Regions from separate parts of the Nocardia sp. NPDC056564 genome, predicted to be linked through region 2. Evidence: riboswitches for the same ligand, from Rfam matches in the RefSeq annotation. Region 2 holds a riboswitch; the other holds the start of a gene.
The links. A riboswitch is a leader RNA that binds a small molecule or an ion and turns the genes downstream of it on or off. The one in region 2 is predicted to bind thiamine pyrophosphate.
Positions count from the first base shown of each region.

Region 1 (11,859 bases), on a different contig from region 2:
GATTCGGTTCTCCGCGTGCGTAATGGCCTCGTAGTAGGCGTGTTCACACGCGCCGACGGCACCGAACCCGAGGTTGAACTTGCCGACATTGACCGTGTTCATCGCCGCATGGAAGGCCGCCTCGCCGCGATGCAGGATGTCCGCCTCGGCCACCGGATATCCGTCGAGATCGAAAGCGGCCACGTACATCTGGCCGTCGACGACATTGCCGCGCAGGTGGTAGTTCTCGTGCCGGCTGTCCGCGAGGAAGAACAGGTAGCCCTCGTAATCCTGTTGCGTCGGTTTGCTGTCCAGCGCCTTGGCGCTGTCGATGATCGGCTTGTCCGAGCGCCGCCCGAACACCGAGACCAGCGCGGCCTGGTTGCCGTTGCCGATGTAGTGCTTGCCGCCGGTGGCCCGATAGCCGCCGCCCGGCTGCGGCTCGACCACCATGTCGGTGGAGTAGACGTCGGCGCCGTGCTCCTTCTCGGACAGGCCGAACGCGAAGATCTCGCCGGAATCCAGCAGCGCGGCCGCCCGCCGCTTGGCCGCGGCGTTGTCGCTCTGCCAGATCGGCCCGAGGCCGAGGATGCTGACCTGCCAGACGTACCAGTACTGCATGGAGTAGAAGCCGAGGATCTTGCTCATCATCGCGATCCGGGCGGTATCCCAGCGCTTGTTCGGATCGCCGCCGGCCTCGGCGGCCGGGGTGAGGAAGGTCGCGAAGACGCCCTCGCGCTTCACGAAATCGAGGAACTCGGTGTACCAGACCCGATCCCGATCCTCCTGCTTGAGCACCGCCTTGCCGCGCGCCTCGAACCAGTCGACGGTCGCGCGCAGCAGCCGCCGGGTCTCGGTGTCGAACTCGGCAAACTCGCAGGTCTTCGGGTTGAACAGGGTTTCGGTCATCGCTGGCTCCTCGGCCGTGGCTTCGCGCTCGCGCCTGCGGACAGGTCGCTCGACAAGGGCAGCCGACCGTCTCCGGCCGACTTCATGCACGACTGTAGCATTAACCTTCACACACGTAGGAAGTTGATCTACAAGCGTCGGACCAGCCAGAACCCGGCAACGCACGCTGCTATGTTGGTGCCCATGGGTAGCGATTCGGCCGTACAGCCGCGACAACGGGCGCCGCACCTCGGCCCGGAGCGCCGCCGCCCCCAGGTGCTGGACACCGCGCTGGCCATCGCGGTCGAGCACGGCATCGCGGCGGTCACCATGGCCGCCATCGCCGAGCGGATGAACGTGACCAGGCCGGTCGTCTACGCCTGCTTCGCCGATCGGGTCGAGCTGATCGAGGCGCTGATCCAGCGCGAGGAGAGCTACCTGGTCGACGACCTGCTCGGGGTGATGCGCCGCCGCGACGTCGACGCGGGCGAGACCGTGTTCATCGAGGGCTTCCGCGCCCTGCTGGACAAGGCGGCCGCCCGCCCGGACGCGTGGCGCCTGCTGTACGGCAATCCCGATCCGGCCGTTGCGGATTCGTTCGGCCGCGGCCGCGCCCTGGCCATCGAACGGTGCAGCACGCTGCTGCGGCCGACCCTGCGCGCCTGGGGCACCGAGGATCCGGAACGCAAGCTGCCCGTGCTCGTCGAGTTGTGGGTTTCCGCAGGTGAGGGCGCGGTGCGTACCCTGCTCGCGGACGACGGCGACTGGACCGCGGCCGATCTCGGCGCCTTCGTCGGCGCGGCGGTGTACCGCGCGCTGCGGCACGCCTGACGCCGTCCTGACAAATAGTCGGCTACTTGCCGAACAGCTAGTCGAAATGCCTCCCGATGCCGCGATGTTCCGGCAGAATTCGCCCCGTCGGGGGTGGATTCCGCCACTGCGCCCGACCGGCCATCACTACGATGGTGACCAGTTGAACCAGGCCACAAGCCAGGCAGGAGGTGCGGTCATGGCGTTCTATCGACAGGTAGGAGCGGTGCCGCCGAAACGGCATACACAACATCGGGATGAGCAGGGACAGCTCTACTACGAGGAGCTGATGGGCGAGGAGGGCTTCTCCGGCGATTCGTCGCTGCTCTACCACCGCGGGCTGCCGCCCGCGATCGTCGACTCGACGGTGTGGGAGCTGCCCGACCAGACGACTACCCCGAATCATCCACTGCGGCATCGGCATCTGCGGTTGCCCGAGCTGTTCCCGGACGACACCCCCGCCCGCACCGACGCGGTGACCGGACGACGCCTGATCCTCGGCAATGCCGATGTGCGCATCTCCTACGTCGTGGCCAAGGGTGTGTCCCCGCTGTACCGCAACGCGATCGGCGACGAGCTGGTCTACGTGGAATCCGGTGCGGCCGTGCTCGAAACGGTGTTCGGCCCGGTGCCCGCGCGCCAGGGCGACCAGGTGCTCATCCCGCGCGCGACCACCCACCGCTGGCTGCCCACCGGGCAGGAACCGTTGCGCGCGTACGTGATCGAGGCGTCCAGCCACATCACCCCGCCGAAGCGGTACCTGTCGAAGTTCGGCCAGCTGCTCGAGCACGCCCCCTACTGCGAACGCGACCTGCACGGCCCGGCCGAGACGCTGACCGCGACCGGCACCGACGTGGAGGTGCTGGTCAAGCACCGGCCCGGCGGCAAGGTCGTCGGCACCCGGTTGATCTACGCCACGCACCCGTTCGACGTGGTCGGCTGGGACGGCTGCCTGTACCCGATCACCTTCAACATCAGCGACTTCGAACCGATCACCGGCCGCATCCATCAGCCGCCGCCGGCCCATCAAGCCTTCGAGGGGACCAACTTCGTGGTCTGTAATTTCGTGCCGCGCAAGGTCGACTATCACCCGCTGTCGATCCCGGTGCCGTACTACCACTCCAACGTGGACTCCGACGAGATCATGTTCTACTGCGGCGGAAACTACGAGGCGCGCAAGGGATCCGGGATCGCGCAGGGCTCGGTGTCGGTGCACCCGGGCGGCTACGCGCACGGCCCGCAGCCCGGCGCCTACGAGCGCAGCATCGGGCTCGACTACTTCGACGAGCTGGCCGTCATGGTGGACACGTTCCGTCCGCTGGAACTCGGCGAGGGCGCCCTCGCCTGCGAGGATCCGGCCTACGCGTGGACCTGGTCCGGCCGGGGGCCCGCGTGAAGACTCGTGTCGAAGTACCCGGCGATTCGCTGTTCGGTGCGGACAACCTGCCCTACGGCGTGTTCGCTCCCGAAGGCCAGAACTACCGCGTCGGAACCCGATTGGGCGATTCCGTCATCGATCTCGCGACCGCACTGGACGATCCGGAGTTCGGCGAACCGAGCCTGGCCGCGCTCATGGCCCGCGGCCCGCGCCGCTGGCGGGAACTGCGCGAGCGCGTCCGCGAGCTGGTCGACAGCGAAATCGACAGTGCCGCAGTGCATAAGCTGACCGACGTGCGACTCGGCCTGCCGGTGCCGATCGGCGACTACGTCGACTTCTATGCCAGCCTCGACCATGCGACCAACCTCGGCCGCCTGTTCCGCCCGGACAGCGAGCCGCTGCTGCCGAACTGGCGGCACCTGCCGGTCGGGTACCACGGCCGGGCAGGTACCGTGGTGGTGTCCGGCACCGAGGTGGTCCGACCCCACGGACAGCGCCGAACCGATTCGGGCACACCGGATTTCGGTCCCTCGCGTCGACTCGACATCGAGGCCGAGCTCGGCTTCCTGGTCGGGGTCGGCTCCGAGCTCGGCGATCCGGTGCCGACCGGCGAGTTCGCCGAGCGGGTATTCGGGGTGACGCTGGTCAACGACTGGTCCGCCCGCGACATCCAGGCCTGGGAGTACCAGCCGCTCGGCCCGTTCCTGGGCAAGTCCTTCGCGACGTCGATCTCACCCTGGGTCACGCCGCTGGCCGCGCTGGAATCCGCGCGGGTGCCCACCCCCGAGCAGAACCCGCAACCCCTGCCCTACCTGCAGGAAAAGGAGCCGTGGGGGCTCGACATCGACCTGACGGTGGCCTGGAACGGCGAGCCGGTCGCGCACCCGCCGTTCTCCCGGATGTACTGGTCACCCGCGCAGATGCTGGCCCACCTGACCGCGAACGGCGCGAGCACCCGCACCGGGGACCTGTACGCGTCCGGCACCATCTCCGGGCCGGATCCCGATCAGCGCGGCTCGTTCATCGAACTGTCCTGGGGCGGAAGCGAACCCATCCTGGTCAACGGCCAGAAGCGCACCTTCCTGGAGGACGGCGACGAGGTGGTCATCACCGCGTCCGCGCCCGGCCCGGACGCGCGACGCATCGGTCTCGGCGAAGTCCGGGGCCGGATCCGCCCCGCGCGTCCGCGCGGATAACCGGACCACGCAGCGGCGCGAGCCGGGCCGCATCGATCGGGCCCGCTCGCGCCGTCCGCGCTGAACCTACTGTCCCGCAACGACTCCCCGGCCGGCGTACACCACCGCGATGAACCCGGTGAGATCCTCGATGAGCGTGTCGACGCCGTCCGGCGTGCCACCGTCGTCGTGATGGTGCAGCCAGTCCGCGACCAGCTCGAACATGCCGCCGATGGTGGCCAGCGCCAATGCCAGCCGAGCCCGCTGCACGCGCGGCTCCGCGGCCGGTTCCCCGGACCACTCCCGGTCCAGGAACGCCGCCGACCAGCGCCGGTTGCTGCGCCGGATCCGCTCGACCGTCGGCGAAATACCGCCCGCCTCACCGAAAGTCACCTTCGCCAGGCGCGGGTCGTCGGCGATGGCGTGCACGAACGCGGCGAGCACCGGCTCGGCCCGCTCCGGCCAGGACAGTTCGGCGGCCGCGACGGCGCCGGCGATCACCCGTTGCTGGATCTGCGCGGTGAGTTGCTGGAGCAGCGCGATGTAGCACGCTTCCTTGCTCTCGAAATGGTCGTAGAACCCTTTGGTTCCGACATAGGCGCGCTGGCAGATCTGCTCGATCGATGTCCCCGAATAGCTGTGCTCGGCAAACAGTTCGGTGGCCGCGTCGAGCAGTTGATTGCGCCGCTGTGCGCTGCGCTGTTCGGCGTCGAGTCCACGGATCCGGCGACGGGCCTGCCCCTCGGCAGGCCGCGCGGCGGATTTGCTGCGGGTCATACCCTCGACCATAGCTCGATGCCGTTTAGAAAGAGTTCTTGTTAGTAACAGGTTCCCGTGTTGTAATCGCTGTCACCTTGATGAGGAAGGACGCATACGTGTCAGTGATCACTGGTGATCCGACCGGCCGCCCGCGGCCCGGAATACGTTCGGTGGCAGTGCTGGTGGCCGTGGCGTTCGCCATGGCCACCGTGCTGCTGACCGGCGCGGTCGTGCCCGCGCCCGCCGCGGCGGTGCCGCTCCCGCAGGACGACTCGTTCTATCGACCGCCCGAAGGATTCGCCGACCAGGCGCCGGGCGCGATTCTCCGGTCCCGCGAGGTGCACCTGGCGGTCCTGACCGTGCTGCCGCTGAATGTGCGTTCCTGGCAGCTGCTCTACCGCACCACCGATCTCAACGACCAGCCCACCGTCGCTGTCACCACGGTCATCCTGCCCGCGGGCGCCGACCCGAACCGTTCCCGCCCGCTGGTCTCACTCCAGTTCTATTACGACAGCGCCAGCAACGACTGCTCGCCGTCGTATGTGCTGCAACAGGGTTCGGGTCTGGCCGGCCTCGAGGGCATCCACTCGCAAAGCGAGCTGATCGCGATCGCCGGACTGATCAGCCAGGGCTGGGCGATCTCGGTGCCGGACTACGAGGGGCTCGACGGGCACCTCACGGTGCCGAAGGAACCCGGCTACATGACCCTCGACGGCATCCGCGCCGCCGAAGGTTTCCAGCCGCTCGGGCTGGACGGCGCGAATACCCCGGTCGCCATGTGGGGCTTCTCCGGCGGCGGCATGGGCTCGGGGTGGGCGGCGGAAATGCAGCCGACCTACGCGCCGGAACTCAACGTCAAGGGCATCGCCATGGGCTCGCCCACCTCGGACGTGGTGTCGCTGCTGCACGTCAACGGGTCGATGTTCTCCTCGCTGATCGGCATCGGCATTTCCTCGCTGCGCAAGGCCTATCCGAAGTTCAAGGAGGCGGCCGATCGGTATCTGACGCCCGAGGGCCGGGCGCTGATGGACCGGACCGAGCGGCAATGCCTGCCGCGCAACGCGCTCACCCAGATGTTCGTCGACTACGGCCGGCTGCTGACCATCCCGATTCCGGACTTCCTCCAGGTTCCGGAGATCAAGGAGACCTTCGAGCAAACGGTGCTCGGCCGCAATATCCCCACCGCCCCGATCTTCCTGTACCAGGGCGTCTTCGACGAGGCGGTTCCGGTGTGGACCAATGACCGGCTGAACCAGCAGTGGTGCGCCGGCGGCGCGTCCGTCGTCTACACCCGCGACCATCTCAGCGAGCATCTGAGCCTGCCATCGCTCGGCATGGCAGGCACGCTCAACTGGCTGAAGGCCAGGCTGGCGCCGAACGCGCCCGATCAGGTCGGCTGCCGCACCGACAATGTGGTGTCCATGCTGGCCGACTTCAACGCCTTGCTGACCCAGATCGAGATCAACCTGAACGCCACCTTCGGCGCGCTCGGGTTCCCGATCGGACCACGCGAGCGTTAGTCCGCACCACTGGCCCGGCCCTCGACCGGAACACGGTCGGGGGCCGTGCTTTTGTCGGCACAGCGATGATTTCCCGGCGCCCGCCTCGTCTGCACGGATATACCGACACCGGCCAGGAGGATCGCCATGCAAAAGATCGTCACCAATCTGTGGTTCGACACCCAGGCGGAGGAAGCCGCCGAGTTCTACTGCTCGCTGTTCGCCGACTCCAAGATCACCGACGTGCAGTACCACCCCGAAGCGACCAACCGGCCTGCCGATCTGGCCATCACCGTCGACTTCGAACTCAACGGCCAGAAGTTCACCGCGATCAACGGCGGCGGCGAATACCACTACACCCATGCCATGTCGCTATTGGTCAACTGTGACGGACAGGAGGAGGTGGACCGGCTGTGGACCGCGTTGCTGGCCGATGGCGGGCAAGAGATCGAATGCGGTTGGCTGAACGACAAATACGGCGTGCCGTGGCAGATCTGGCCGGCCGAGGCGACCGAGCTGGTCACCGGCGATGACCGGGAGGCGGTGAACCGCGCGATGCGGGCGATGTTCGGGATGAAGAAGATCGTGCTGCAACAGCTGCGCGACGCCTACCACGGCAAGTGACGTGGGTCTTCATCCGATCATGGGGCGAACCCCCGGGAAAGGCAGGTAGTCTCGGCCTGGAAAATTTCACACGCCAACGGGGGCTCGCACCAGCGGGCTGAGAGGACGGCTAGGGCCGTCGACCGTATGAACCTGACCGGGTAATGCCGGCGTAGGGAGGAACGATCATGGCTACTGCTACGTCCACAGACGGATCCGAGATCATCGACACCGTCACCACCGGACCCATCGAAGGCAGTGTCAAGCACTACACCGAGGTGGACGGGCTGCGTATTCCGGTCCGTCGGGTCAATCTGACGAACGGCGAGCATTTCGACGTCTACGACACCTCCGGCCCGTACACCGACGACACGGCCACGATCGATCTGGAGTCGGGCCTGCCGAAATTGCGCGATACCTGGGCAAAGCCCGAGGTGGAGGGACCGCCGACCCAGCTGGCCTGGGCTCGGCAGGGCATCATCACACCCGAAATGCGCTTCATCGCCGCTCGCGAAGGAGTGTCGCCCGAGCTGGTGCGCGACGAGGTCGCCCTCGGTCGCGCGGTGATTCCGGCCAATCACAAGCATCCGGAACTCGAGCCGACCATCATCGGCAAGAAGTTCCTGGTGAAGATCAACGCGAACATCGGTAACTCGGCCGTGTCCTCCTCGATCGCCGAGGAGGTGGAGAAGATGGTGTGGGCCACCCGCTGGGGCGCCGACACCATCATGGACCTGTCCACCGGCAAGAACATCCACGAGACCCGCGAGTGGATCCTGCGCAACTCCCCCGTCCCGGTCGGCACCGTGCCGATCTACCAGGCGCTGGAGAAGGTGAACGGCGATCCGACCAAGCTCACCTGGGAGATCTACCGCGACACCGTGATCGAGCAGTGCGAGCAGGGCGTGGACTACATGACCGTGCACGCGGGCGTGCTGCTGCGCTACGTGCCGCTGACCGCCAAGCGGGTCACCGGGATCGTCTCGCGCGGCGGATCCATCATGGCCGCCTGGTGTCTGGCGCATCACCAGGAGTCGTTCCTGTACACCCACTTCGCCGAGCTGTGCGAGATCCTGGCGAAGTACGACGTGACCTTCTCCCTCGGCGACGGGCTGCGGCCAGGGTCGATCGCCGACGCCAACGACGAGGCGCAGTTCGCCGAGCTGCGCACCCTCGGCGAACTGACGAAGATCGCGAAATCCTTTGGCGTGCAGGTGATGATCGAAGGCCCCGGGCACGTGCCGATGCACAAGATCGTGGAGAACGTGCGGTTGGAGGAGGAGCTGTGCGAGGAGGCGCCGTTCTACACCCTCGGCCCGCTCGCCACCGACATCGCGCCCGCCTACGACCACATCACCTCGGCCATCGGCGCCGCGATCATCGCGCAGGCGGGCACCGCCATGCTCTGCTACGTCACCCCCAAGGAGCACCTCGGGCTGCCCAACCGGGACGACGTCAAGGTCGGCGTGATCACCTACAAGATCGCCGCGCACGCCGCCGACCTGGCCAAGGGGCACCCGCACGCGCAGGACCGGGACAACGAATTGTCCAAGGCCCGGTTCGAATTCCGCTGGCGCGACCAGTTCGCGCTGTCGCTGGATCCGGACACGGCGCGGGAGTACCACGACGAGACCATGCCCGCCGAGCCGGCCAAGACCGCGCACTTCTGCTCCATGTGCGGGCCGAAGTTCTGCTCGATGCGCATCTCCGCGGATGTGCGCGAGTACGCGGAACGCAACCGGCTGACCGATGTCGAGGCGATCGAGGCCGGGATGGCGGAGAAGTCCGCCGAGTTCGCAGACAGCGGCAACGCGGTGTATCTGCCGATCGTCACGTAGGGCCCGATTCGACTGTCCGGCAACGCGTCCGGTTCCCGCACCCCCTGCGGGCGGGAACCGGACGGCTCAGTCCCGGCGCATGATCTCGAGCAGCGACTCGAGGTGATCGGCCGGTACCACCTCCATCGACTCGCCACTGCCCTGAATGGTGGCGGCGATATCGATGGCGATTCGGTTGCGCCACCAGTAGATCGAGCGGCTGACCGGCCGTGACCGAAGCTCCCCCGCGACAAGGAGTTCGGCGAGCAGGCTGGTTCCCGCGAACACCGTCGGTCCGGTGATCGGATGGACCAGCAGGTGGGTGTGGCCCGGAATGACGAGCAGCGCGCCCCACGGACCGACCACCGGATAGTCGTCCAGCCATCGCACGTGCGCGGTGACGAAATCCGATGCCCCGTAGAGCATTTGGATATCGACATCATCCATGCCGTCGATATCGGCGGTCATCAGGTCGAGCCCACCCTCGGCCTGGGTGTTGCGCTCGGCGATCGCGAACAGATCCGATTCCCGTGCGCCCCACCGCTGTACGTTGGTGTAGGTCACCGGCGCCATGATGTCGCCGAAGTCGATCAGCACCCGCTGCAACAGTCCCGGCGCCACCAATCGGCGCACGTCGTTGATCAGCCCCCTGGTCCGCGCCGAACACAGCCGGGTCCGCAGCATCGACCGCACCGACTCCAGTCGCGACATGTCGAGATGCCCGGCGGCCAGGTCCGTGATCTGCGTATCCAGTCGATCCTCGACGATCGTCGACCACAGCTGCCGCGGCGCCCGGGCGACCCGCCGCTCCAATCGGGTACACGGCAAGACCACCCGGCCGCCCCCGCGCCGGGCGAACACGAACTCCCCGCCCGCCTCCTCGCACCCATACCCATGCCGCACCGCAACCTCGTTGACCAGCAACTTCAATAACCCCGAGGACGACTCCCGCATGACCCCTCGCTCCCGGTAGGGTACCTATCGACCTCCATTCTATCGAACATATGTTCTATACCGGGAGCGAGTTTCGCCCGCGCGAAAGGTTTATCTCTTACTGGTCGCGACGACGTGAATCCGGCAGGGCCGCCCTTGTCACGCTTCCCACACGAAAGCGGCGTAGCCGCCACCACCACTACGACCATTTCCGGTGTCGTCGGGATACCCGCCTGCCCCGGTTGTGGACGGGCCGCCATCGCCCCCGACGCCGATTCCGGCCGGCACGGCGACGGCGGCCGCCGGAGCGCCACCGAGCTCACCTCCGGTGGAGATCTTCTTCCCCGCGTCGTAGGCGGAGTTTTTACCTGCCTGACCCGTTACCGGTTCGCCCACGACACGGCTATGACCGCCGTCGCACGAACCACCGCCACCGGCACCACCACCAGCCACATACTTACCCGTGGTCGAGCCGTTCTGACCCGCGCCGCCCTTCCCACCGCTATCGCCGCCGCCGTCCCCGCCACGTCCGGCGTACCAATTGGTGGCGAGGCCACCGCCGCCACCGCCGCCACCAGCGCCGGCGAGGATCTCGTCACCCATCTCGACCCGGCTCGCGCCGCCACCGCCGCCTGGTCCGCTGAATTTGGCATCCTCCCTGGCCGAGGGGCTTTCCCCATCCTTGCCGCCGCCGTAACCGCCGGAACCGCCCGCGCCATTCGAATCAGTACTGTTGCTGTCCCCGCCGATCCCAGTGCCACCGATCGAGACAGTTATCGTCGTACCCGGGGCAACCTGAGTGACCTTGCAGGTGACGAGACCGCCGGCGCCACCGGCGGCCCCGGCCTCGCCGCCGTTGAGCAGGCCCGCACCGCCGGCACCGCCTGCTCCGATGAGTACGAGGGTGAAGCCGGTTACGCCTTCGGGGACCGTAACCGTATGGGCCCCAGCACTATTGAAGACCGTAATCGCCGGTCCGGCGATAACGGCAGGCGTGTCGGCTCCGGCAACGACAGGCGTCACCATCAGGGGCAGCACCGCCGATCCCACCAGGAGACCCTTCGATATCGCGCGGGTACAGCACTGTGGAAGCAAAGGAACTCCTTCAGTAGTCTTCCGCCGACCGATCGGCCGATATGCGAACAACCCGCCCGACTTCGCCATTGCCGTGCCTCCAGATCGGAGGGGTACTCAACGAGAGTTCGGAGATTGTTCGTAGCGGTCTTGCTTCTGGATGGCAGGCAGACACCGCCGCCTGCGCGGGCCGGTTAGCGCCCGTGCCGATGTGGCGCCTCGCGGTGCGCGCATCGGTCAGCGGAGTTCCTCGACCAGGCCGACGATGACGCCCTCGGGGCCGCGGACGTAGGCGTAGCGGCAATGGTTTTCGTAGCGGGCGACCTTGCCCACGAGTTCGCCGCCGTGGGCGCGCAGGCGCTCGACGACATCGTCGACGGCGTCGACGGCGAAGGTCAGGCGGGGGATGCCGGGGGTGTTCACCGCCGCCTTCGGCGCGGTGGCGGTGGTGGTGGGCGAGCGGAAGGTCGAGAGTTCGATCCGGCCGTGGCCGTCCGGAGTCCGCACAACGGCCATGTCCGCCAGGACGCCGTCCAGCGCGAGGAGGTCGTCGGCCCACTGGCCACCGACCGTTGCCTCGCCCTCCAGTTCCAGGCCCAGTTCGACGAAGAACGCGACAGCAGCCGCGAGATCCTCGACCACGATGCCGACATGGTCCATCCGGCGGATCGTCATGATTTTCTCCTCAGGTTGGTGGCGGCTCATTCCGCCTGTATCCCGAGGACGGAGCCGTCCGAGCATTCTCGACATCCGCGGGGCGGGAATTTCCAGATTTTTTCCGGACGCGTTCGCCGCGGCCTCGAATCCATTGGCGAACAATTTCCACAGCATCGGCGATATCCGGCGGTCACCACTGGGGAACCATTGGGGACTCGGCGTCGCGAGTCGCGAGGTGTCACGAATCATCTTATGGCACTAGGCATTTCGAGCACGCTCAACAGAAG
Region 1 covers NZ_JBHTUR010000007.1:73,367-85,225, reverse strand. The annotation lists gene ACFQ9K_RS19365 (acyl-CoA dehydrogenase family protein) at 1-888, opposite strand, end outside; gene ACFQ9K_RS19360 (TetR/AcrR family transcriptional regulator) at 1,072-1,698, shown strand; gene ACFQ9K_RS19355 (homogentisate 1,2-dioxygenase) at 1,877-3,073, shown strand; gene fahA (fumarylacetoacetase) at 3,070-4,251, shown strand; gene ACFQ9K_RS19345 (TetR/AcrR family transcriptional regulator) at 4,318-5,007, opposite strand; gene ACFQ9K_RS19340 (lipase family protein) at 5,106-6,509, shown strand; gene ACFQ9K_RS19335 (VOC family protein) at 6,636-7,112, shown strand; TPP riboswitch at 7,179-7,288, shown strand; gene thiC (phosphomethylpyrimidine synthase ThiC) at 7,280-8,929, shown strand; gene ACFQ9K_RS19325 (hypothetical protein) at 8,996-9,862, opposite strand; gene ACFQ9K_RS19320 (hypothetical protein) at 10,001-10,891, opposite strand; gene ACFQ9K_RS19315 (VOC family protein) at 11,153-11,590, opposite strand.
Region 1: another riboswitch for thiamine pyrophosphate. It lies ahead of thiC (phosphomethylpyrimidine synthase ThiC); the one in region 2 lies ahead of ACFQ9K_RS26380 (purine-cytosine permease family protein).

Region 2 (11,859 bases):
CGCGGGGCCATGACCTTGGCGTCGTTGTCGAAATAGCAGTAGACGTCGTGGTCGGCGGACCAGGCGCGGATCTTGTCGGCCCACAGGTCGAGGCCCTCGTCGGTGTAGCCACTGACGTAGAGCTCGTCGTGGCCGTGCAGCCGGAGGTAGACGAAGTCCGCGGTGACCTCCTCGATCAACGGGAATTTGCCCGCGGCGTCGGCGATTACGAGGGCGATCCCGTGTTCGGTCAGCAGGTCGGTGAATTCCGGCGTGCCGAAGCTGGGGTGCCGGATCTCCAAGGCGTGCCGCAGCGGACGATCCGCGTCGGTGGTCGTATAGGCCGGATCCACCCGATGGTCATGTTGTTTCGCTATTTCCACGGCCTGCGTGGTGGTGCGCGGGAGGTGGCCGAAGAAGTCGGCCAGCACCTCCGGATCGAACGGGAAGTTGGGCGGTAGCTGCCAGAGGATCGGGCCCAATTTGGGCCCGAGGGCCAGCAGGCCGGAGGCGAGGAAGTTGGCCAGCAACTCGTCGCCGTCGCGCAGTCGCTTCATGTGGGTGATGAACCTGCTGCCCTTCACCGCGAACACGAAATCGTCCGGCGTCTGACCCGCCCAGTTCTGATAGCTCGACGGGCGTTGCAGCGCATAGAACGAGCCGTTGATCTCGACGCTGTTCAGCTGCTGCGACAGATAGGCGAGCTCACGCTTCTGCGTCACCCCCTTGGGGTAGAAGACGCCACGCCAGGGCGGGTACACCCACCCCGACGTGCCGATCCTGATCTCGCCCATCACTCCATCGTGGCAGTCAGGCGGACGCGCCGCCGGTTACCCGGGCACGCCGGAGCGTCGAGACCCGGCCGAACGCCCAGGCGACCACCAGCGCCGCGAGGAACGACAGCAGCGACGCGCTCATCCACGCCTGCTTGGTGAAGTGCAGCAGCTCCTGCACGTGCACCCAGAAGTCGGTCCACACACCGGCATCGCCCGGATTGATCAGCTGGTACACCGAGAGCCCGGCCAGCCAGGCGAGGATCATCCCCCAGCGCGGCGGGGCGTCATCGGCGGTGTTCCAGTCGCCCTTCGCGCGCAGGAAGAAGTCGGCGACGAGCACGCCGAGCAGCGGCACGAACACCGAGCCGATCAGCCCGAGGAAGCCGAAGTAGTTGGCCATGTTCAGCCGCAACGCCAGCACCGTGATCAGCACGCCCAGCCCGATCGACAGGATCCGCCGATCGATGCGCGGCGCCAGGTTCTGGATGGAGACGGCGGTGGAGTACACGTTGGCGAACGACTGGTCCGCCTCGCGCAGCACGAACACGAAGAAGAACAGGCCGCCCAGACTCACCTGGAGGAACGGCGAGTACTGGCCGTCTCCGGTCGCTCGGGCCAGCGCGAACAGGCCGAGCGTGTAGGCCACGATCTGGGTGACCGCGTAGGCCCCGCTGGCCGCGCCGAACGCCGACCCGGTGCTGCGCGAGTGCCGGGTGTAGTCCGCGGCCACCGGCACCCAGGAGATGGACACCGCCAGCGCCGCGTCGGTGGCGATCCAGAAGAGGTTCCAGTCGGCGCCGAACGGGCCGCTGCCGTGCGGGCCGGGATTGGCCGACAGATCGGGCAGCCCGGTGCGGAAGAACTGGATGTAGAACCAGATCAGCGCGATCACCACGCCGATCGTGACGAACCGGCGCAGCAGCCGCACCGAACCGAGCGGCCAGATGGTCAGCGCCGTGGTGAGCACGCCGGCGGCCACCACGTAGAGCCAGTGCGGACCGCCGCCGAACAGTTCGTCGGCCGCGTCGCCGATCACGATCAATTCGAAGGTGCCCCAGCCGATCAGCTGGGCGATGTTCAAAACGGTCGGCAGATAACTGAGTTTCGCGCCGAACAGGCCGCGCAGCAGGACCATCGCCGGCTTGCCGGTCTTCGCGCCGGGGATGGCTGCCAAGCCGAGCATCAGACCCCCGACGACCGTGCCGACGATCATCGCGAGGATGCCCGCCGAGATGGAAATCTGTGGCGCGCCGTCGGAATTCGGGGCCAGCACGGTGTACGCGCCGGAGAAGGCGATGAGGCTGACACCCAGGTTTGCCCAGAATGCGCTCTGGTCCCAGAAGGACAGCACCTTCGGGGCGGGCTCGTCGAGGGTGAAGGGGGCCTCGTGCCGTTCGGAGTTGTGCAGGGTCGATGAAGACATGCCCGAAACGCTCTTCCTACGCCGGCATTACCCGGACAGGTTCATGCGGTCGGCGAAGCGCTGGGGTCCGCCCTCTCAGCCCGGCCTTGCCCGAGCTCCCGCGGTGGGGGTGGTTCGGGCGAATAGTACACGTGGCGATTCGGCGGTCCGTGCGATTCGCGCTTCCGGGGCCGGTGAACCGCTGTGAACTGCAAGTTCGCTCGAATCGGTATGGTGGAAACCGGGCAGAGTACGAACCAACGCAGGGCTTGGGAAATGTCCGTTCTGAACTGGGGATTGGTGTCCTGCGGCCGGGATCACACCGGCCGTTAACCGCGATAACGGAGTTGTAACGGTCTGTTCACCGTCTAGGGCCAGGATCACGAGGTATGACTCGGAGGCAAGTGATCGGTTGGGTAGCTCTGCTTACCTCGGTGCTTGCCGGGGCCGAGTTGCTCGATCGGGTGAATTTTCCCGCGCCGCAGATGATTCTCGCGATCGTCGTCGGCGGCGCCCTCGCATTGGCCGGGAAATTGCCGGCGCCGATGCCCCGCCAGCTGTCGTGCGGCGTGCAGTCCATGCTCGGTGTGTTGATGGGCAGTTACCTGGAGATCTCGCTGCTGTCGAGCATCGGGCTGGCGTTGATTCCGGTGCTCGCGGTGACCGTGGCGACGCTGTTGATCAGCCTGCTGGTCGCGGTGGTGTTCGCCCGCTTCGCGCACGTCGAACTGCCGACCGCGACGCTCGGGCTGCTGGCCGGTGGTTCCGCGGCGGTGGTGGCGGTGGCCGACGATATGGACGCCGATCCGCGTCAGGTGGCGTTCATGCAGTACCTGCGGGTCGCGCTGGTCGCGGTCAGCGCGCCGGCCCTCGGCGCGCTGCTGAGCAACAGCGGCGGCGGGCTGAGCAACGAGAAGGTGACGCTCGGCGGCGCGGTGACCAATCCCGATCTGCCGTTCTGGATGATCGTCGGGCGCGGGGATCAGGTCGCCGGGTTGTCCATCGCGGTGATGCTGTGCGTCATCGGCACCAAGCTGGGCAGGCGGCTCGGGCTGCCCAGCCCGGCGCTGATCGGGCCGATGCTGATGACCGCGGTGCTGACCGCGCTGGGCGTCAGCCACGGGTACGCGCCGACGAACCTGTTCAAGGATCTGCTGTTCGTGCTCATCGGTTTCGAGGTCGGAACTCGCTTCACCCGGACCGTCGTCCGCGAGATGGCCAGGATGATTCCCGGCATGACGGTCACGATCGTCGCGTTGTCCGCGATCGTCGCCGGACTCGCCTTCGCGGTGGCTACCTTCGTCGATCTCGAGCTGTCCGACATCTACCTCGCCACCACGCCCGGCGGCATCAACGCGGTGCTGGCCACGGCCGAGTCGATGGACGCGAACTTGCCGCTCATCACGTGTGTGCAGAGCATGCGGCTGCTGCTGATGGTGTTGATGCTGCCGTTGCTCGCGAAGGCGATGCGCTGGTTCTCGGCGCGGCAGTTACAGCTGGCGCAGCCTGAGCTGGTGGCCTGACCCGGTCTGCGCGGACCCCCTGCCCCGCTACGCTTTTCGCACCGCGCCCACGATCAGATCCGTCCATTCGTCGGCCAACGCGGCGAGCCGATACCACGCCGCGTGCACCCGCAGGTCGGAGACCTTTTCGGCGGTGTGCAGCAGATGGCTGGCGTGCGCGTGTGCCGCGGCCATGCGATCGACGGTGGCGCCGAGCGAGCCGGTGCGCAGGTGCTCGGTGCAGCTGCGGCGCGGGAGCTGGGTCGCCACCCAGTTATCGATGGCGGCGACCAATTCGGCGCGGCGGCAGTCGATTCCGGCGGCGCCGAGCGGATTGCCCGGCCGCTGCCGGTGCAGCGTGGCCAACCGGCGGGCGAGGTCGATCAGCGGATGGTCGGTGTTCGGATCGCCGGCGCGGCTGCCGAAGGCGGCGACCAGTTCGCGTTGATCCGGCAATGAGGGGTCGGCTGACAAGGTCTTCATCGTGCACCTCCGGGTGACGTCAGGCGGGAGGCATTGCCCTGATGCCGAATCCGAGACAAGAGTGCGCCGCTTACTTCGGCGTGTCGGTGACATCGAGATGGCACCGCGATGACAGGTCGTAACAATCTTCTCCTCATGGCGTGGGCCGGGTTGTGAGGAAGACCGACCAGTCGCGGGTGGCCGGAGTAGAGAGTACGTCCCCGCGCGTCGGATCGTGGTGCGGTCGCGCCGAAAGTCGCAATGTGGCAAATTGTCTGCAAATAAGCGATTCGAGTTATGTGGCCAGGGTATAACCGGCCTTGAAGCAGCCTCGGCAACCGCCATGGCGTAATCGGATAGCGAAGGGATGGGCATGTACACCTCCAGTTTGGCTATCGATTTCCAGAAGGGGTTCTCGGACGCGTGGAGCTCGGTGGCCACGTTCGTCCCCAAGCTGGCCGGATTCATCGTCATCTTGCTCATCGGCTGGATCGTCGCGAAGGTCGTCTCGACGATCGTGGACAAGGTGCTCGACCGGCTCGGATTCGACCGCCTGGTCGAGCGCGGCGGCCTCAAGCAGATGATGTCGCGCAGCCGCTACGACGCGTCCGATCTGCTGGCGAAGCTGGCCTACTACGCGATCCTGCTGATCGCCCTGCAACTCGGATTCGGCGTGTTCGGGCCGAACCCGGTGAGCGATCTGCTCGACGGCATCGTGTCCTGGCTGCCCAAGGCCGCGGTCGCCATCATCATCGTGGTGATCGCCGGTGCGATCGCGTCCGCGGTGCGTGACCTGGTCGGCAACATGCTCGGCGGGCTGTCCTACGGCGCGATGATCGGCCGGATCGCCGCGGTGTTCATCTGGGGCGTCGGCATCGTGGCCGCGCTGAACCAGATCGGCGTGGCCATGTCGGTCACCATGCCGATCCTGATCACCGTGCTCGCCACCATCGGCGGCATCCTGGTGGTCGGTGTCGGCGGCGGCATGGTCCGGCCGATGCAGCAGCGCTGGGAGGGCTGGCTGAGCGGCCTGGAAGAGGAGATGCCCGCAGTCAAGGGGCATGCGGAGGCGTACTCGCGCGGTCGTGAGGACGCCTCGCGTGAGCAGCTATGGATGGATCAGCAGGCCGCCCGCGGCCAGGGTCAGCACGCGCAGCAGTGGGATCAGGGCGCGATGCAGGGCGGCGGCTCGTACGAGCAGTCCGGTGAGTACATGGGCTACCGCGATCCGGGCGAGCGCCGCTGAGCGCACTCGGCACAACGCGTCCGCCGTGGGCTGCTGCCTACGGCGGACGCGTTTTTTGTCAAGGGTTCAGGCGAACTGCTGCGCGGAGTGCAGGCACACGCCGGCCAGGCGCAACTGGAGCCAGTCGGCGTTCGCCCAGCTGCCGAGGTCGCTCGGCGCGGCACCGGTCATGCCGTGCTCGGCCGCGGCCTCGCGCACGTGATCGAGGAGCCCGCGGGCGTAACCCGCCAGCAGCACGCTCATCGGCACCCGCGCGGCGCCCTCGACGCCGAGTTCGAGGATGTCGCGCACGGCCGCCGCGTGCTGGTCCAGCGCCGCCGACAGGGCGGGCAGCTCCGCCGCCGCGGCCAGCGCGGGCATCCCGTGCGTCTTGTGCAGGCGGGTCAAAATCTTGCGTGCCGACACTTCGAGCAACGCGGGGCCGAGCAAAAACATGTTCCTATGCTAGCAATCGGCGAGTCTTTATAGAACTGTGACGCTTCACCCAGTCTGTTTTGTCGGAAACGCGGATTCCAGCAAATTGTCCGCATCGAAAAGACTTGGGGGAGAATCAGTTCGCCGGTTGATAGTGACAAACACGACCGAACGGTATGGATCGAGTTACCGTCCGCCGGCGAACTGTTCTCTCGACGGCCGCCGGTTACCGGAAGGCGTTGGCGTCGGTCAGTGCGCGACCGAGCACCAGCTGATGCACCTCGGCCGTGCCCTCGTAGGTGAGCACCGACTCCAGGTTGTTCGCGTGCCGCAGCACCGGATAGTCCAGCGTGATGCCGTTCGCCCCGAGGATGGTGCGGCACTCCCGGGCGATCTTGATGGCCTCCCTGGTGCTGTTCAACTTCCCCGCGCTCACCTGCTCGGGCGTCACCGTGCCCCGATCCTTCAGCCGGCCCAGGTGCAGCGCGAGCAGCTGCCCCTTGCCGAACTCCAGCGCCATGTCCGCCAGCTTCGCCTGGGTCAGCTGATATCCGGCCAGCGGCTTGTCGAACACCTCGCGGGTGCGCGCGTATTCGATGGTCGAGGCCAGGCAGTCGCGGGCCGCGCCGAGCGCGCCGAAGACGATCCCGAACCGCGCCTCGCTCAGGCAGCCCAGCGGCGAGGCCAGGCCGCGCGACTCGGGCAGCACCGCGTCGGCGGGCAGCCGGACGTCGTCGAGGTCCAGTTCGGCGGTCACCGAGGCGCGCAGCGACAGCTTGCGATGCATCTCGCGCGCGCTGAACCCCGGCGTCCCGGTGGGCACCAGGAAGCCGCGGATGACCTGCTTGCCCTCGTCCTCGGTCTGCGCCCAGACCACCGCGACATCGGCCACCGAGCCGTTGGTGATCCACATCTTCGAGCCGTTGAGCACCCAGTCGGTGCCGTCGTGCTTGGCCCTGGTCCGCATGCCGCCGGGGTTGGAGCCGAAGTCGGGTTCGGTGAGCCCGAAGCAGCCGAGCGCGCGGCCGGCCGCCAGCTCCGGCAGCCACTGCTGCTTCTGCTCCTCCGAGCCGTACTTGTGGATCGCGGTCATCGCCAGCGATCCCTGCACCGACACCATGCTGCGCACGCCGGAGTCGACCGCCTCCAGCTCCTGGCAGGCCAGGCCGTACATCGTCGCCGACATGCCCGCGCAGCCGTAACCCTCGAGATGCATGCCGAGCAGCCCGACCTCGCCCAGCTGCGGCGCGAGTTCGCGAGCCGGGAAGGTGCCCTCCTCGAACCAGTCCGCGATGTGCGGTCGCAAGCGTTGATTCGCGAAGGTCGCGACGGCATCGCGGATCTCGCGCTCATCGTCGGACAGCAGGGAGTCGATCGCGAACAGTTCTTCCACAGTCACCATGGGCTAAGCGTAAATGGGAAGGGTGCCGGTGAGATCGGGGTCTGGTGAGGTTCTCGGGAGAAAATTTCCGGCCTACACGTCCTAGCTGCGTAACTAGATCGGTGCTGGGTCGGATTCGTGCGCAGAACGTCGACGCGACCCGACCAGGGGGTTGCTCGGAAATCGCCCCTGATTAGGCTGAGGTCATGAGTGAGCTGGGGTTCTCCACTAGGGCCGTGCACGCGGGATTCGATCCCGATCCGCAGACCGGCGCGGTCAACGTGCCCATCTACGCGAGTTCGACGTTCGCCCAGGACGGGGTGGGCGGCCTGCGCGGCGGTTTCGAGTACGCGCGCACCGGCAACCCGACCAGGTCCGCGCTGGAAGCGAACCTCGCCGCGCTCGAATCCGGCACCTACGGCCGGGCGTTCGCGTCCGGCATGGCCGCCACCGACTGTGCCATTCGCGCCACCTTGCGTCCCGGTGATCACATCGTCATCCCGGACGACGCGTACGGCGGCACCTTCCGGCTGATCGACAAGGTGTTCAGCCAGTGGGGCATCGAGCACTCGCCGGCGCACGTGTTCGACGTGGACGAGATGCGCGCGGCGATCCGGCCGAACACCAAGCTGGTGTGGGTCGAGACCCCGACCAACCCGCTGCTGAGCATCGGCGACATCCCGGCGCTGGCCGACATCGCGCACGGCGCGGGCGCGAAGCTGGTGGTGGACAACACCTTCGCCACCCCGTACCTGCAGCAGCCGCTGCTGCTCGGCGCCGACATCGTCACCCACTCGACCACCAAGTACCTTGGCGGGCACTCCGACGTGGTCGGCGGCGCGCTGATCACCAACGACCCCGAACTCGACGCGGCGTTCGCGTTCCTGCAGAACGGTGCGGGCGCGGTGCCCGGCCCGTTCGACGCCTTCCTCACCCTGCGCGGCACCAAGACCCTCGCGGTGCGGATGGATCGGCACTGCGACAACGCCGAGACCCTGGCCGAGTTCCTGACCCGGCATCCGGCCATCTCCCAGGTGATCTACCCGGGCCTGCCGGAGCATCCGGGCCACGCGGTCGCCGCGAAGCAGATGCGCCGGTTCGGCGGCATGATCTCGGTGCGGCTGCACGGCGGGCCGGACGCGGCTCGCGACCTCTGCTCGCGCACCAAGGTTTTCACCCTCGCCGAGTCGCTGGGCGGGGTGGAATCGCTGATCGAGCACCCGGCCGCCATGACGCACGCGTCCACCGAGGGATCCGTGCTCGAGGTGCCCGCGGATCTGGTCCGGCTCTCGGTCGGCATCGAGGACGCCGCCGACCTGCTCGCCGACCTCGAACAGGCACTGAGCTAGGGTCCGCAGCATGACGAAACGGCCGCACCGGGGATTCGGGTGCGGCCGTTCGTGTCTCAGGGGAACAGGTCGGCCGGGGCGCGCTGCCGGTGGCTACGCGACACCGCGGCCGGACCGGTCAGCTGTGGTAGGGCTCCGCGCTGACCAGCGTGACCTTCATCGTCTTGCCGTTGGGCAGCGTGTACTCACGGGTGTCGCCGACCTTGGCGTCGATGAGCGCGCCGCCGAGCGGGGACGCCGGCGAGTAGGTCTCCAGCTTGGAATCGTTCAGGCCCTCTTCGCGGGTGGCGATGAGGAAGGTTTCGGTATCGGACTCGTCGCCGTCGTAGTAGACCTTGACGACCGAACCGGGGAGCGCGACACCGGACTTGGTCGGCGCGACGCCGACCTTGGCGTTGTTCAGCAGCTCCTGCAGCTGGCGGATGCGCGCCTCCTGCTGACCCTGCTCTTCGCGCGCGGCGTGGTATCCGCCGTTCTCCTTGAGGTCGCCCTCTTCACGGCGTTCGTTGATCTCGGCAGCGATAACGGGACGATTGGCAATGAGCGCATCGAGTTCGCCCTTGAGCCTGTCGTGCGACTCCGGGGTCAGCCAAGTCACTTGCGTCTCAGTCATCTCGATCACTCCCTAGTAGTTGTTCCCGGCAGGCCGGGATTCCCTGATAACTGCCGCGGTACCCACCCGTGGGGCGGGCACGCACCAGTCGACGGCTAGAGCGATCCTGAAGTTCATCGAACCCCGACAGACCCTGGTTCCGGGCAAAGCTCGTAATCCGGAACAGATAGCGCTGGCCGCCAATGCAGCAAACACGGCTCCGAACCCCGGAACCGTGTATCAGGCCATTTTAGCATGAATCACAAACGTGCAGGTCGGAGTTAATTTCGAGGACAATCGCTGCGGCAAAAGCGGCAAATCACCCTGCTCGGAGATAGCTGGGGACCTGCCCGCTGCAACCGTAGATACTGCTCGACGCCGCCCGCGCGGACGTCTTGACCGTGGTGGTCTGTTCGATCGTGCCGCTGGTAGACGGCTCGATCAGCACCTCGCGGCGGCCCACCTCGACGCTGTCCCTGGCCATCGCGCGGACGAAGCAGACGGCGGGCTGTGCGGGATCTTTGCGGGTGACCTTGATCCGGACGGTCATCGTCGAGTCGTCGACCACGGTGTAGCCGAGTTGCTCGGACTCCAGGTCTTTGGGGCCGTACTTCTGGTAGCCGATGAAGGCCACGCCGCAGCCGAGCAACACCACGACGATGCCGAGGACCAGCGGCAGCCTGCGGCGCGGCACCGGCGGCTTGGTTCCGTACCGGTCGGTCGGCCTTTGGGGTGTGACGGGAGCCGGGGCGTCGCTTCGATCGGTCACAAGGTCGCTCCCGGGGGGCACGTCGGAACAAATGTCGGTCGAATGGAACTATAGGGAACGAAGACCAGACACCCGCGAGCGAGAGCGATGGTGAACAAGACGTGAGTGGCCTTCGCCTCATGGCGGTGCATGCCCACCCCGACGACGAATCCAGCAAGGGTGCCGCGACGACCGCCCGGTACGCCGACGAGGGACACGACGTCCTGATCGTGACGCTGACCGGCGGCGAACGTGGCAGCATCCTGAACCCCGCGATGGACACCCCCGGCGTCCTGGACCGGATCAACGAGATCCGGCGCGAGGAGATGGCCGCCGCGGCGCGTGCCCTCGGCGTGCGCCAGCATTGGCTCGGCTTCGTCGATTCCGGCCTGCCGGAGGGCGATCCGCTGCCGCCGCTGCCCGAGGGCAGCTTCGCGACGGTGCCGCTGGAGGAGGCCACCGAGGCACTCGTGCGGGTGGTGCGCGAGTTCCGCCCGCACGTGATGACCACCTACGACGAGCTGGGCGGCTATCCGCACCCGGATCACATCCGCTGCCACGAGGTATCGGTCGCCGCCTACGAGGCGGCCGGCGATCCCGAGCGGTTCCCCGACGCGGGACCGCCGTGGACGCCGCTGAAGCTGTACTACGACCACGGTTTCACCGCCCGGCGGATGGAGGTCTTCGCCGAGGAGTACGAGCGGATGGGCGAGCCGTTCCCGTTGCAGGAGTGGCTGGACCGGATGCGCAAGTACGTCCCTGAGCGCGGCGACGTGTTCTCCCGGGTCACCACGCAGATCGAGTGCGCCAAGTACTTCCCGCAGCGGGACGACGCCCTGCGCGCGCACGCCACCCAGATCGACCCGAACGGCGCGTTCTTCGCCATCCCGCTGGAGCTGCAGCAGCGGCTCTGGCCGACCGAGGAGTTCGAGCTGGCCAAGACCAGGGTCAAGACGGCGCTGCCGGAGACCGACCTGTTCGCCGGCATCGAGGACGAGCACCGGTGATGCTGGCTCTGCTCGCCCAAGCCCCCGGTGGCACCCCGACCGGGCCGGAGTTCGGCAAGGCGTCTCCGCTCGGCCTGGTCATCATCCTGATCCTGCTCGCGGGCACCGTGCTGCTGGTCCGCTCGATGAACAAGCATCTGAAGAAGCTGCCCGCCACCTTCGAACCGGAACACCCGGAACCGGACCAGGAGGCCGACGAGGGGACCGAGCGCGGCATCACCACCCGGCAGGACGACGCCGAGCCGGAGAGCCGCGCCGACCAGACCTGACGTTCGGATCAGTTGGGGCCCAGCAGATCCCAGCGATTGCCCGCGATATCGAGAAATACCGCGACCCGGCCGTAGGGCTCTTGCCTTGGCGCCGTGACGAATTCGACGCCGCGCGCCACCATCCGGTGGAACGCGGCGTCGAAATCGTCGACCTGGAGGAAGAATCCGACGCGACCCGCCGTCTGGTTGCCGACCGCCGCTGACTGTCGGGCACCGTCCGCACGGGCCAGCAGCAGGCCGGTCTGCGCGCCGGGCGGGCGGACGACGACCCAGCGTTTCGGACGGCCGTCGTTGGTCCGTGCGGGCGCGTCCTCGATCAGGTCGAAGCCGAGCGCTTCGGTGAAGAAGGCGATCGCCTGGTCGTAGTCCTCGACGACGAGCGTGCAGAGATCGATGCGCATGCGCACGGATGGTAGGCGACATGCGGCATTGCCGGCCGAAGTCCAGGTGAATGTGGGAATGTCCGAATTTCGGTCGGCGGTAACAGGTTTAAACAACAGCTGAACTGGATAACGAAATTGCTACAGCTGTAGTGTGATCGAAACCGATTGTCAGCTTCACCTCGCTGCATAGCCCGCTCTACGGTCACAACGCCGCTGACGCAACAGTTTTCAAACGTTGCGTGGCGGCCGTTGCATGCGCACCGGGCGCATTGCACACTGTAGCGAGATGTATTCGGCTAGCGCAGCCGCTTAATCCAACGGCCACCGAGAAGCACACTGCTGGCAACCT
Region 2 covers NZ_JBHTUR010000011.1:187,514-199,372, reverse strand. The annotation lists gene ACFQ9K_RS26385 (DUF72 domain-containing protein) at 1-773, opposite strand, end outside; gene ACFQ9K_RS26380 (purine-cytosine permease family protein) at 790-2,178, opposite strand; TPP riboswitch at 2,175-2,290, opposite strand; gene ACFQ9K_RS26375 (AbrB family transcriptional regulator) at 2,547-3,680, shown strand; gene ACFQ9K_RS26370 (DUF4254 domain-containing protein) at 3,708-4,142, opposite strand; gene ACFQ9K_RS26365 (hypothetical protein) at 4,495-5,367, shown strand; gene ACFQ9K_RS26360 (DUF6401 family natural product biosynthesis protein) at 5,434-5,802, opposite strand; gene ACFQ9K_RS26355 (acyl-CoA dehydrogenase family protein) at 6,008-7,183, opposite strand; gene ACFQ9K_RS26350 (cystathionine gamma-synthase) at 7,369-8,511, shown strand; gene greA (transcription elongation factor GreA) at 8,630-9,124, opposite strand; gene ACFQ9K_RS26340 (DUF4307 domain-containing protein) at 9,423-9,872, opposite strand; gene mca (mycothiol conjugate amidase Mca) at 9,992-10,858, shown strand; gene ACFQ9K_RS26330 (hypothetical protein) at 10,858-11,127, shown strand; gene ACFQ9K_RS26325 (VOC family protein) at 11,136-11,528, opposite strand.